2 regions of the Exiguobacterium sp. EF_C8 genome follow, and region 1 is predicted to be linked to the other one. Evidence: a T-box and tRNA genes for the amino acid it is inferred to sense, from the RefSeq annotation. Region 1 holds a T-box; the other holds one or more tRNA genes.
What was found. A T-box is a leader RNA that pairs with one kind of tRNA and senses whether it is charged. The one in region 1 lies ahead of ileS (isoleucine--tRNA ligase), so its partner is inferred to be a tRNA-Ile.
Positions count from the first base shown of each region.

Region 2: it has a tRNA-Ile gene. The T-box ahead of ileS (isoleucine--tRNA ligase) is inferred to sense a tRNA for this amino acid. The anticodon was not compared.

Region 1 covers NZ_CM143264.1:2,102,776-2,109,281, reverse strand. Annotated here, with positions in the region: gene ACY2IG_RS11345 (YggT family protein) at 1-150, shown strand, start outside; gene ACY2IG_RS11340 (YlmH family RNA-binding protein) at 147-917, shown strand; gene ACY2IG_RS11335 (DivIVA domain-containing protein) at 942-1,463, shown strand; T-box leader at 1,464-1,704, shown strand; gene ileS (isoleucine--tRNA ligase) at 1,762-4,497, shown strand; gene lspA (signal peptidase II) at 4,570-5,046, shown strand; gene ACY2IG_RS11320 (RluA family pseudouridine synthase) at 5,043-5,966, shown strand; gene pyrR (bifunctional pyr operon transcriptional regulator/uracil phosphoribosyltransferase PyrR) at 6,215-6,506, shown strand, end outside.
Region 2 covers NZ_CM143264.1:910,863-917,368, reverse strand. Annotated here, with positions in the region: gene ACY2IG_RS04730 (superoxide dismutase) at 1-537, opposite strand, end outside; gene ACY2IG_RS04725 (alpha-amylase) at 631-2,091, opposite strand; tRNA gene ACY2IG_RS04720 (tRNA-Ile) at 2,207-2,280, opposite strand; tRNA gene ACY2IG_RS04715 (tRNA-Met) at 2,292-2,365, opposite strand; gene ACY2IG_RS04710 (Na/Pi cotransporter family protein) at 2,492-4,135, opposite strand; gene ACY2IG_RS04705 (hypothetical protein) at 4,343-4,828, shown strand; gene ispG (flavodoxin-dependent (E)-4-hydroxy-3-methylbut-2-enyl-diphosphate synthase) at 4,996-6,105, shown strand; gene ACY2IG_RS04695 (5' nucleotidase, NT5C type) at 6,205-6,506, shown strand, end outside.

The sequences.
Region 1 (6,506 bases):
CAAGTGCTCGCGATGTTGGTCGAGCCATTCCTAGCACCCTTCCGTCGTATTATCCCGCCTATCGGAGGCATGCTAGATATCTCGCCGATTGTTGCCTTTCTCGTCTTGAACTTGGCACAATCCGGTATCCGAGCTATCTTCTTCGTATGAGTGTATATGATCATTATCGTGGAAGCGAGCGGGAATTCGTCGATTCGGTCTTGAACTGGATTGATCACGTGGAAGCGACGTATACGTTTAAATTAACGGATTTTCTAGACCCTCGTGAACAGCAAATCACACAAGAACTCGTCGGTTCGAAATGCGTCCTCTTTTTTGAGGGCGGTTTCGAAGGCGCCGAACGTAAACGAGCAATCCTCGCACCAGACTATTATGAATACAACGCGGATGACTTTGACATTTCCATTTATCGCATTCATTATCCTACTAAATTCGTTGAACTATCTCATCGTCAAGTCACCGGTACATTATTGAACGTCGGATTGAAACGTGCCAAGTTCGGCGACGTCATCATCCAGGATCAAGTGCAATTTGCTGTCGCGGACGAAGTTGCGACATATATCGAAGCAAACGTCGAACGCGCAGGTAAGACGAAGATTCGTCTTTCGCGCGTAGACGCAGAAGATCGCTTGAAAGTGAAGGAACAAGAGTGGGAAGAGACGCTCGGGTTCGTCAGCTCACTTCGGTTCGATACGGTCGTCAGTGAAATTCTCGGCTTCTCCCGTCAAAAGGCACAGACGCTCATTAAACAGGGTGAAAGTAAAGTGAATTATAAGGTAGTCGATGACGTGAGTTTCATGCTTGAAGAAGGGGATCTGCTTTCCTTACGTGGAACGGGACGCGTTAAACTGATTGCGATTCTCGGATCAACGAAACGGGATCGAATCAAACTACAATACGGTATTTTAAAAGGATAAAAAAATGCGGAGGAGGAATTCATCATGCCATTAACGCCACTCGATATTCATAATAAGGAGTTCACACGAAAGTTTCGCGGCTATGACGAGGATGAAGTGAACGAATTCCTAGATCAGGTCATCAAGGATTTTGAGTTGTTGTTACGTGAGAACCGTCAACAACAGGAAGTCATCCAAAACATGCAAGCGCGTGTCGATTACTTTAGTTCGATGGAAGAAACATTAAATAAATCGATTATTGTCGCACAGGAAGCGGCAGAAGAAGTGAAAGCGAATGCTTCAAAAGAAGCAAGCTTGATCTTGAAACAGGCAGAACGCGAAGCAGAGCAATTGCAAGATGCGGCACAACGCCGGGCACAACGGACGGACTTCGAAGTGGAACAGATGCGTAAGAAAATCGAGCTCTATCGCAATCGCTTCAAAGTGTTGATCGATGCTCAAATGGAATTATTGACGAGCCACGACTGGGATGCATTTGATTTCTCTTCTCGTGGAGCGCTTGACGATGTTCCAGCAGTTGCGTATAATGACGACGATGTCGTATAAATAAAATCAATGATAAGGACACGTCGCATCTTGGACAGTTGACAGCGAATCGGGAAATGGTGGAAGCCCGAGCAACGAAAGAGATGGGATATCCCCTTAGAGTGTATGACTGAACGTTCTCCGAACAGTAAGTCATGCCGGTTCACTCCCGTTAGCGAGTTCTTAAGCGGTCCTGCGTCGTCGAACAGACGAGCAGGATTAGTAGGGTGGTACCGCGAGTTCAGCCAAGCTCGTCCCTATCTCAGGGATGAGCTTGGCTTTTTTTGTACTTTTAAAGCGAAAGGTGAGAGATGGTCAGATGGATTACAAAGAAACCTTATTGATGATGAAAACGGAGTTTTTAATGCGAGGCAACTTGCCAAAACGTGAGCCGGATATGCAAGCACGATGGGAAGAGATGAATCTCTATGCTGCGGTCCAAGGAAAGAATGCTGGAAAACCGACGTTCATTCTTCACGATGGTCCTCCTTATGCGAACGGTGACATCCACATGGGTCACGGATTAAACAAAGTCTTAAAAGACATCATCGTCCGTTACAAATCGATGAATGGCTTCCAGTCCCCTTACGTACCAGGTTGGGACACACATGGCTTGCCTATCGAGACAGCACTTCAAAAAGCAGGTGTTGACCGCAAATCGATGACGGTCGCGGAATTCCGTGAGTTATGTGCGAAATATGCGCTCGAACAAGTCGATCACCAACGTGATCAATTCAAACGTCTCGGTGTTCTCGGTGACTATGACAATCCATATATCACGCTTCAACCAGAATTTGAAGCAGCTCAAATTCGTTTGTTCGGGGATATGGCGAACAAAGGCTATATCTATAAAGGGAAAAAGCCGGTCTATTGGTCACCGTCTTCTGAATCAGCACTAGCTGAAGCAGAAATCGAATATCAAGACAAACGGTCAGCTGCGATCTATGTCGCATTCCAAGTCATGGATGGAAAAAACATCCTTGAGCCGACGGATCATTTCGTCATCTGGACGACCACTCCATGGACGATCCCAGCGAACCTTGGAATCTCTGTCAGTGCGGAATTGACGTATGCGCGGATCGAGTATCAAGGAAAAGGATATATCGTAGCGGAAACACTTGTTCCAGAAGTCATCGAAGCGCTCGGATGGGAAGACGCGACAATTGGACGTGTCTTCAACGGTGCGGACTTCGAGTACGTGAAAGCGAAACATCCGCTTTATGACCGTGAATCACTCGTCATGCTTGGCGACCACGTTACAGCTGAAGCGACGGGTGTCGTTCATACAGCTCCAGGACACGGGGAAGATGACTTCCGTATTGGTCAAGCATACGGGCTTGACGTTCTCTGCCCAGTTGACGATAAAGGTGTCATGACGGCAGAAGCTCCTGGATTCGAAGGCATGTTCTATGAAGATGCGAACAAAGAAATCGGTCTCGCACTCGAAGAAGCAGGCGCTCTCTTAAAACTGTCATTCATCAAACACTCGTATCCACACGACTGGCGGACGAAAAAACCGGTCATCTTCCGGGCAACGCCACAGTGGTTCGCTTCAATCAAAGACTTCCGTGCGGAAATCCTTGATGAGATCAAAGGCGTCCAGTGGGTACCAGAGTGGGGTGAAACACGTCTCCACAACATGTTCAAAGACCGCGGCGACTGGGTCATCTCCCGTCAACGTGCTTGGGGCGTTCCACTTCCAATCTTCTACGCTGAAGATGGAACGGAAATCGTCACACCAGAAACGATTGATCATATCGCGAATCTATTTGCAACTCACGGATCAAATGTCTGGTATGAGCGCGAAGCAGTCGACTTGCTTCCTGAAGGATTCACACATCCAGCAAGTCCGAACGGTATCTTCAAAAAAGAAACGGACATCATGGATGTCTGGTTCGATTCTGGTTCATCACATGCCGGTGTCCTTGCGACACGTCCTGAATTGACACGTCCAGCGGATCTCTATCTTGAAGGTTCTGACCAATACCGTGGTTGGTTTAACTCGTCGCTATCGACAGCCGTCGCAACGACTGGGAAAGCACCATACAAAGCGGTCGTCAGTCACGGATTCGTTCTGGATGGTCAAGGTCGCAAGATGTCGAAATCGATTGGTAACACGATTGCACCAATCCAAGTCATGCAACAATTCGGAGCAGAGATCCTTCGTTTGTGGGTGGCATCTGTCGATTATCAAGCTGATGTTCGGGCATCGATGGATAACTTCAAACAAGTCTCAGAATCATATCGTAAAATCCGGAACACGGTTCGTTTCCTTCTCGGAAACTTGGATCAATTCGATCCTGCGACGCACCGAGTCGCATTTGAAGACTTACCAGAGTCAGACCGTTTCATGCGTACGAAACTGGACCAACTTGTTGGAAAAGTAAAAGCGGCTTATGATGCGTACGACTTCATGTCGGTCTATCAATTGCTCCACAACTTCTGTGTCCTTGATTTGTCGTCGTTCTACCTCGATTACACGAAAGATATCCTGTATATCGAAAAAGCAGACGCGACATCGCGTCGTGCGGTTCAGACGGTCATGTATGATACAGTCGTCGCCTTGTTGCAATTGATGGCACCTGTCTTGCCACACACGGCAGACGAAGCATGGGAATTCGTACCAGCTGTTGAGACGAAGAGCATCTTCTTGACGGACCTTCCAGAAACGGTCGAAGTCTCAGAAGAAGGACTTGCTCTCATCGAGAAATGGAACGCGTTCCTGACATTCCGTGATGATGTCTTAAAAGCACTCGAGGAAGCACGCGTCGAGAAACTCGTCGGTAAGACACTCGAAGCAAAACTCTTGCTTGCACCGAAGGAAGAAACAAAAGCATTGCTTAAAACGATTGATCATCTTGAGCAGTTGCTCCAAGTCTCACAACTCGAATTCGTGGATACAACGAATAAGATGTATGAGACGACTGGTATTACAGTTCAAAAAGCTGACGGTGAAAAATGTGAACGTTGTTGGACATATTCGACAGAACTCGGACAAGATCCGGCTCATCCGACGCTTTGCCCACGTTGTACTGAAGTCGTCAATTCTTTATAATGATACAAAGGGAGGGGCGACTGCGACTTCGCAGGACGTCCCTCATTATTTTTGGATGCGGAGGACAATAGGATGTGGCTTTACTTAGGGATTGCTGCTTTACTCGTTGGAATCGACCAGTTGACGAAATGGATCGTCGTTCAAAATATGACGATCGGTCAAGCGATCACAGTCATTCCGGATTTCTTTTATCTCAACTCGTATCGGAACCGTGGCGCCGCATGGGGAATGCTCGAAGGTAAATTCGGTTTCTTCTTCTTCGTCACGATTATCGTCGTCATTGGATTGATTTACTTCCTCTACAAGGAAGGCACGAAAAATAAGGTATTTGCTTGGAGTATCTCGCTACTACTTAGTGGTGCGATCGGAAATTTCATTGATCGAATGGTTCGAGGAGAAGTCGTTGATTTCTTCCACTTCTTCCCGTTCGGCTATAATTTCCCGATCTTTAATGTCGCAGACGTCTGTTTGACGTTTGGTGTCATCACGATGCTGATTAGCGTCATGTTCGAAGAACGGTTGACTAAGAAAGGAACGATGGATAAATGAATGAAGTAGAAACATGGTCCGTACAAGCGGATGGAGCGACAGGGCGCATTGATAAGTGGCTCGCAGAACAAAATGAATGGTCGCGTTCGCAAGTACAGGAATGGTTGAAAGCGGGACGCGTCGAAGTCGATGGTCGTGTCGTTAAACCAAACTATAAATTATCGGGAACAGAATCGATTGCCGTTCATATCCCGGAAGCGGTAGAACTTGAGATTTTACCAGAAGATATCCCGCTTGAGGTCGTCTACGAGGACTCAGATGTCATTGTCGTCAACAAACCAAAAGGAATGGTCGTCCACCCAGCGGCAGGTCATGTCTCAGGGACCCTCGTCAATGCCTTATTACATCATTGTCAAGATCTCTCGGGCATTAATGGTGTCAAACGTCCAGGAATCGTTCACCGAATCGATAAGGACACGTCTGGTCTGTTGATGGTTGCTAAGAACGACTTAGCGCATGAATCACTCGCGCATCAGTTGAAAGAGAAAACGACGGAACGTCTCTACATTGCGCTCGTACACGGTGAGATTCCGCACGAGCTCGGAACGATTGAAGCACCGATCGGACGCGATAAGAACGATCGTCAACGGATGACGGTAACGGATAAGAATTCAAAAACTGCCGTAACCCATTTCCGTGTTCTCGATCGGTACGAAGGGTTTACAGTCGTGGAATGTAAACTCGAAACAGGGCGGACACACCAAATCCGTGTCCACATGCGTTATATCGGTTTCCCGCTTGCCGGTGACCCGAAATATGGTCCACGTAAGACGATGAAAATGAATGGTCAAGCCTTGCATGCTGCGGTTCTCGGCTTCGAACATCCACGGACAGGCGAATGGATGCGTTTTGAAGCACCACTCCCAGAAGAGATGACATTCGAGATTGGTCAACTGAAAAAACTTGAATTAGAGTCTTGACGTTTTTCTAATAAAACGGTAGAGTATCACCTAGAGAGCGATGCGAGACATCCTCTACTGACACTTCGGTCGTCCGAGCGACGATCCTACCAAACTAGTATCACCTTTAATCGAGTCCGGAGAGGCTGCGAAAGGGAGAACCTACCACAAACGTGCGTAGGCATGCATACAAGATGTATGCCATGATTCTGTCTTCGATGACCTTCTGCGGATTTCCGCAGAAGGTCTTTTGTATGAAAGGAGAAACTATGAAACCAGCCGTCATCTTAGATGAAGCCGCGATTGGACGCGCACTGACACGGATCGCCCATGAAATCATCGAACGTAACAAAGGTATTGCTGATTTAATGATCGTCGGAATCAAGACGCGTGGTGAGACACTCGCGCGCCGCCTTGCGAAGCGGATCGAACAGATCGAAGGAAAGCCGGTCTTACTCGGTGTCGTCGACATCTCAATGTACCGAGATGACTTGTCAAAGCGAAGTTTAGAACCAGAAATAAAAGGATCTGATCTACCGGAAGACATTACCGGAAAAATCG
Region 2 (6,506 bases), 1.2 Mb from region 1:
CGGACGACGGTTTTGATAGTTGAGATAGTATGCATGTTCCCAAACATCAAGACCAAGGATTGGCGTTTTGCCTTCCATGACTGGTGTATCTTGGTTTGGAGTCGAAACGACTGCCAATTTCCCACCGTCAACGATCAACCAAGCCCAGCCAGAACCGAAACGAGTTGTTGCTGCTTTTGCGAACGCATCTTTGAATGCATCAAATGATCCGAATGCTTCGTCGATTGCTGTTGCAAGTTCCCCTGTTGGAGCAGCGCCATCGTTCTTCTTCAACAATTTCCAGAAGAATGAGTGGTTCCAGTGACCGCCACCGTTGTTACGGACTGCAGTTTGAATGTTTGCTGGGAGAGCATCCAAGTTTTGAAGAAGTTCTTCAAGTGACTTTCCTTCATGTTCTGTACCCTCAAGCGCCGTATTCACGTTCGTGACATACGTGTTGTGGTGTTTCGTGTGGTGAATCTCCATCGTACGAGCATCGATATGTGGCTCAAGCGCATCATAAGCGTAGCCGAGTTCTGGTAATTCAAATTTTGACATGTTCATGTCCCCCTTTGTGCTATTTTCGAAAACTTCAATACCCTTTAAGACTAGCAAAAGTACCTGTGTTGACGCAAGTCAAGACCCTCGGATTTACTCGACTTCTCGCGGAGCAAAAACAGAGACGCCTCCGCCCGGAACCGGGAAGACACCAAATCCTTCTTCGTCAATCACGACTGGATGATCTTGATGGTTTGTATAGTCGAACCATTCTTGACCCGCACGCTCTTCACCGACGAACATGCGTTTCTCGCACATGTCGGCGTTCGAAAGCAACACGGCACAACCTGAGTTCTCGATTTCATCGACACCAAGACGAACCCAGCCTACACAGTGCGGGTCATCAAGATAATCCTGTTGTTCTCCGTATGCTTTATGATAGCGCGTATAGAGCAGGGCATTGATCATCTCTTTTTTTCCTTCGACAGGGGTCGGTCCTTGGACGCCATAGTAATCCCCGTAAAAGACACATGGATATCCGTCCTTACGTAACAAGATCGATGCATAGGCATGTTGCTTGAACCAGTCATCCACCCATGATTCTAGCGACTCGCCAGGCTGTGAATCGTGATTGTCGACGAACGTCACGGCATTCGTCGGATGCGACTCGACGAGCGTATCCGCAAACAATGTCGTTAAATCAAATTTTTCTCCCTGCTTGGAAGCTTCATGGAATTTATAATGAAGCGGAACATCAAACAAATCAATCGTGTAGTCGACACTGTCTAGGAAATGACGGCAATCGTCGAGATCTGACTTCCAAAACTCGCCGACCATGTAAAAATCGCCTTCGCTGCTTTCCATCATCGATTTCGCGAATTCACGGACAAATTCATAGTTGATATGCTTGATTGCATCAAGACGGAAGCCTTGGCAATCGATCGTGTCCTTGAACCAGTGTCCCCAACGGATCATTTCTTCCCGTACCGTCGGATGATTGTAGTCGATGTTTGCAAACATGAGGTAATCATAATTGCCGAACTCATCATCTACTTGGTTGTTCCAATCTTTATTATTTCCGGAAATCTTAAAGATCCCTGTTTTTTCTTCGCGCGCGTCAAAATCCGTTCCATTGAAGAATTCGTGTGTCCAGACGAAATCCGAATACTTTCCATTACGACCTGGGAAAGTAAACTTCGTCCACGCATCGATTTCAAACTCTTCTGAAATTTCTTTCGATCGGTCTTCTGGATTGACTTCCACTACTTTAATCGTTTCGAGTTCGTCTGCTGCAGCTTTATGGTTCATGACAACATCCGCATAAACAGCGATATCGTTCTCATGGGCAACTTCGATTGCTTCGACCAGTTCATCCTTTGTGCCATATTTCGTCCGGACCGTTCCTTTTTGATCGAACTCGCCTAAGTCATAGACATCATAGATGCCGTATCCTGTATCTTCATCCGACTGACCTTTCGATGCTGGTGGAATCCACACGGACGTGATGCCAGCAGCACGCAATTCAGGCGCTCGTTCTTTCAAACGTTGCCAGTGCTTTCCATCATTCTCTACATGCCACTCGAAAAACTGCATCATCGTATGGTTACGTTCCATCTCTCTTCGCTCTCCCTTAGTTACTATAGTATGAATATTATTACAATACCTTTACTATTCCCCGAGCGAACAAAAATAAACGCTTCCCGTTTGCAACGAGAAGCGTTCAACCAAATGGACCCTGCAGGACTCGAACCTGCGACCGGACGGTTATGAGCCGTCAGCTCTAACCAGCTGAGCTAAGGGTCCTTAAGTAATAGTAGCGGCGGAGGGAGTCGAACCCACGACCTCACGGGTATGAACCGTACGCTCTAGCCAGCTGAGCTACACCGCCATGATGTATGTTTCTTACTCTTATTAGATTACGAGATGTGACGAAACTTGTCAATATGCTATTTCAAAAAAATAAACAGCTGATTTCATTTTTTTCGAAATCAGCTGTTTTAAAATAAGTCTACGCTTAGTTCATTAATGCTGTCCGCTGTTCAAGGACGAGATCCGTGATGTTCACAGCGTGATCGCCGATTCGTTCAAGGTTTGAAAGTAAGTCGACGAAGATCATTCCCGCTTGTCCTGTACATTCACCAGCATTCACGCGAAGTACATGCTGTTTACGGAATGAACGTTCGAATGCATCAAGTTTCCCTTCAAGTTCAAGAACTTTTCGTGCCCGCGTGACATCGTCTTCTTCGACGGCGCGAATCGCACAAGCGACGATTTCTTGTGTCAGGACATACATCTCATCAAGCTCTCGCTTCGCAGATGTGGTGAACTGAATCCGGTTGACGATCTGGAAGTCGATTAATTCAACGATATTCTCAACATGATCACCAATCCGCTCAAAGTCATTGACGGCGTGCATCAATAACGAATGATCGTTTGATTCACGTTCTGATAAATCATGTGCTGCTATTTTAACAAGATAACTCGTCACTTCTGTATTCAGGTAGTTGATCGCATATTCAATCTGCTCGGATTCTGAAACATCTTTTTTATCATGCGATTGCGTGTAACGGTGTGCTTTTGCAAGTGCGTCTTTTGAGAATTCACCCATACGCAAAACTTCAAGTTTCGCTTGGTTTAAGGCAAGCGCAGAAGATTGATTTAAGATGTTTTGATCGAGATGACGCGGTTTTGAATCGATCGTCGTATCCGTACCTGGTACGATTTTTTGAACGAGCCATGCGATTTGTGCGATGAACCAACATTGAATCAATGTGTTGACGACATTGAACGTTCCGTGTGCAAAAGCAATTTGCATTTTCGGTTCTAAACCAAGCGCGTCTGTAATCCATGCGATGAAGCTTGAGAACACTGGTAATGCGATCAAGAACAAAATTGTTCCGATGATATTGAAGATGACGTGTGCGGCGGCTGTCCGTTTGGCTGCGATCGACGCACCAAGTGCTGCAAGTACTGCCGTAATCGTTGTTCCAATGTTATCACCGAACAAGACCGGTAGTGCCGCTTTGATATCGATCATGTCACCAGCATACAACTCCTGTAAGATACCAATCGTCGCAGATGACGACTGAACAAGAACTGTAAAGATAGTTCCGACGAATACACCAAGCAATGGGTTATCCGACATCGAGACAGTCAACTCTCGGAACCAGGCACTTGATTCGAGCGGAGCCATCCCGTCCCCCATCAATGTGAGACCGTAAAACAATGCACCGAAACCAAAGAAAATCTGTCCGATATACTGAACACGTTCTTTATTGAAGAAGAAGATCAAGAAAGCACCAATGGCGATTGCCGGAAGTGCCGCTTCTTTAACATTGAACCCGATGATAAAGGCCGTGATCGTCGTACCGATGTTCGCTCCCATGACGACACCAATTGCTTGTCGTAAATTCATCAGACCTGCACTCACGAGCCCGACGACGATGACAGTCGTACCGGATGACGATTGAATCAATATCGTGACGACGATACCTGCTAAGATACCTAATAGTGGATTCGTCGTATACTTATCGAGGATATAACGTAATCGGTCTCCCGCTGTTTTTTGGAGACCATCTCCCATATACTTAATACCGAAAAGGAAAATCCCAAGTCCACCGATGAAGGTAAAAATCATTTCCTGCAAATCATAGTTCATCTTGCCAGCTCCTTTATTTGATGTGGATTGATGTGTTTGTAAAGTTTATTTTTTCGACCCCCCTATTATGTAAAGGTCTAATGAACTTGTAAACAGTTTTCCCGACATCCAATTGTTAAGGTTTTATTAATCTGTACCACTACAATAATTCCTTTATTTATGAACAAATAGACAAACCAAAAAATCTGTTATAAAACAATGGAAAGAGTGATATTCTTGTCTTTTTTACGTCAACTCATTAATTACTTACAAACTTCATTAATTCCAAACCGCTCGTTTTTACGACTTCGTCTATCAGATGTTTCTTTGTATTTCTGTGGATTGGCTTGGATTTCACTATGGACGACGATCATCGATTCCTTCTTTTTACAAAAAAATATTCCAATCGTGATTTGGTTCGTTCTCCACTTCATCTTCATCGCTATTGCGGTCTTACTGTATTTGCTCTTAATGGCATATCTGACGAAAGGATTCGTTCGTCTGTTACTCCCCCGTCCATGGGCATATCGTCAGACGTTCCCTTATACGGTTGCAACGAATCTATGGACCTTCCCCCTTGGCATGCTTCTTTACCAATTGGGGCATCATCAAATAGGAGTTGCTTTACTCATCCTCGGGCACTTCATTTACACGTTGGTGCCATTATGGATTGCCCGTTCCCCGAAACCTCGCGCGTCACGTAAATCTCGATGAGTATCAAAATCAGGCGTCCGACGGATTGACGGATGCCTTACTTTCATTAAACAATTGTAAATGTTCGATTTTCGTTCTTGTTTCTCGATTTTTAGGGAATAGTTCGATATGATAGAAAAGGTAAACATAAACAATATGGCGGTATGCCACAAAAGGAGATTTTCGATATGCCGAAAATGGTCCATCGCTCTAAGACTCGTCCCGTTCGTGTAGGGGACCTTGTCATTGGTGGAAATAATGAAGTCATCATCCAAAGTATGACGACAACTAAAACACACGACGTCGAAGCGACAGTCGCTGAAATCCTACGTCTTGAAGAAGCTGGTTGCCAAATCGTCCGCGTCGCTTGTCCAGAAGAACGTGATGCGCTCGCACTTGCAGAAATCAAAAGCCGAATCAACATCCCGCTTGTCGTAGACATCCACTTCAACTATAAACTCGCGCTCATGGCGATCGAAGCTGGCGTCGATAAAATCCGGATCAACCCAGGTAATATCGGTCGCCGCGAAAAAGTCGAAGCCGTCGTGACAGCAGCAAAAGCGAAAAACATCCCAATCCGTATTGGGGTAAACGCTGGTTCACTCGAAAAGCACATTCTCGAAAAATACGGTTATCCAACAGCACGTGGTATGGTCGAAAGTGCCTTGCACCACATCAAGATCCTTGAAGACCTCGACTTCCATGACATCATCGTTTCATTGAAAGCATCAGACGTACAGTTGGCGCTTGAAGCATATCAACTTGCTTCTGAATCGTTTGACTATCCACTTCACGTAGGGATTACGGAATCGGGTCCACTTCGTTCTGGTTCATTAAAATCAGCAGCAGGACTTGGAGCGATCCTCTCACGCGGAATCGGAAATACGGTTCGTGTATCTCTTTCAGCGGACCCTGTCGAAGAAGTAAAAGTCGCAAAAGAAGTCTTGAAATCATTTGGTCTCGCAGCCAACGCCGCGACATTGATCTCATGTCCAACATGTGGTCGGATCGAAATCGATTTGATGTCGATCGCTGCAGAAATCGAAGACTATATCGAAAATATCCAAGCGAACATCAAAGTTGCTGTTCTTGGTTGTGCAGTCAACGGTCCTGGTGAAGCACGTGAAGCCGATATCGGTATCGCCGGCGCTCGCAACGAAGGATTGTTGTTCCGCCACGGAGAAATCATTCGTAAAGTACCAGAAGCAACAATGGTCGAAGAATTGAAAAAAGAGATCGATGCCATCGTCCTCGAAAAACAGGCTGAAAAAGAAGCCGAAAAAGCAAATCACGTATAAGATAGGGGCTCCTCTTTCATGAGGAGTCTTTTTTCGTATCTCGATTTCGACTATGTTATACTAAGTGAAGAAAAATTCTTAGAACGTGGGTGACTGTAAATGAAAATTGGAATCGACATCGATGGAACGATCACACATCCATCCTCTTGCTTCACTTACATGAATAAACATCTCGGAACGTCGATTGACTTCAATCAGGCGTCTGAATATGAATTGCATACGTATACGGATATGAATCAAATCGAATTTTGGGACTACATGGTGAACTCCGGTCACGAGTCAGGAATTTATCGTGAGTCCATCCCTCAAGAACATGTTCGCCACCACTTATGGAATTTGCGGAAGCAATATGATCTCCATTACGTGACAGCACGATCGGAACTCGTTCGTCCTGTAACTGA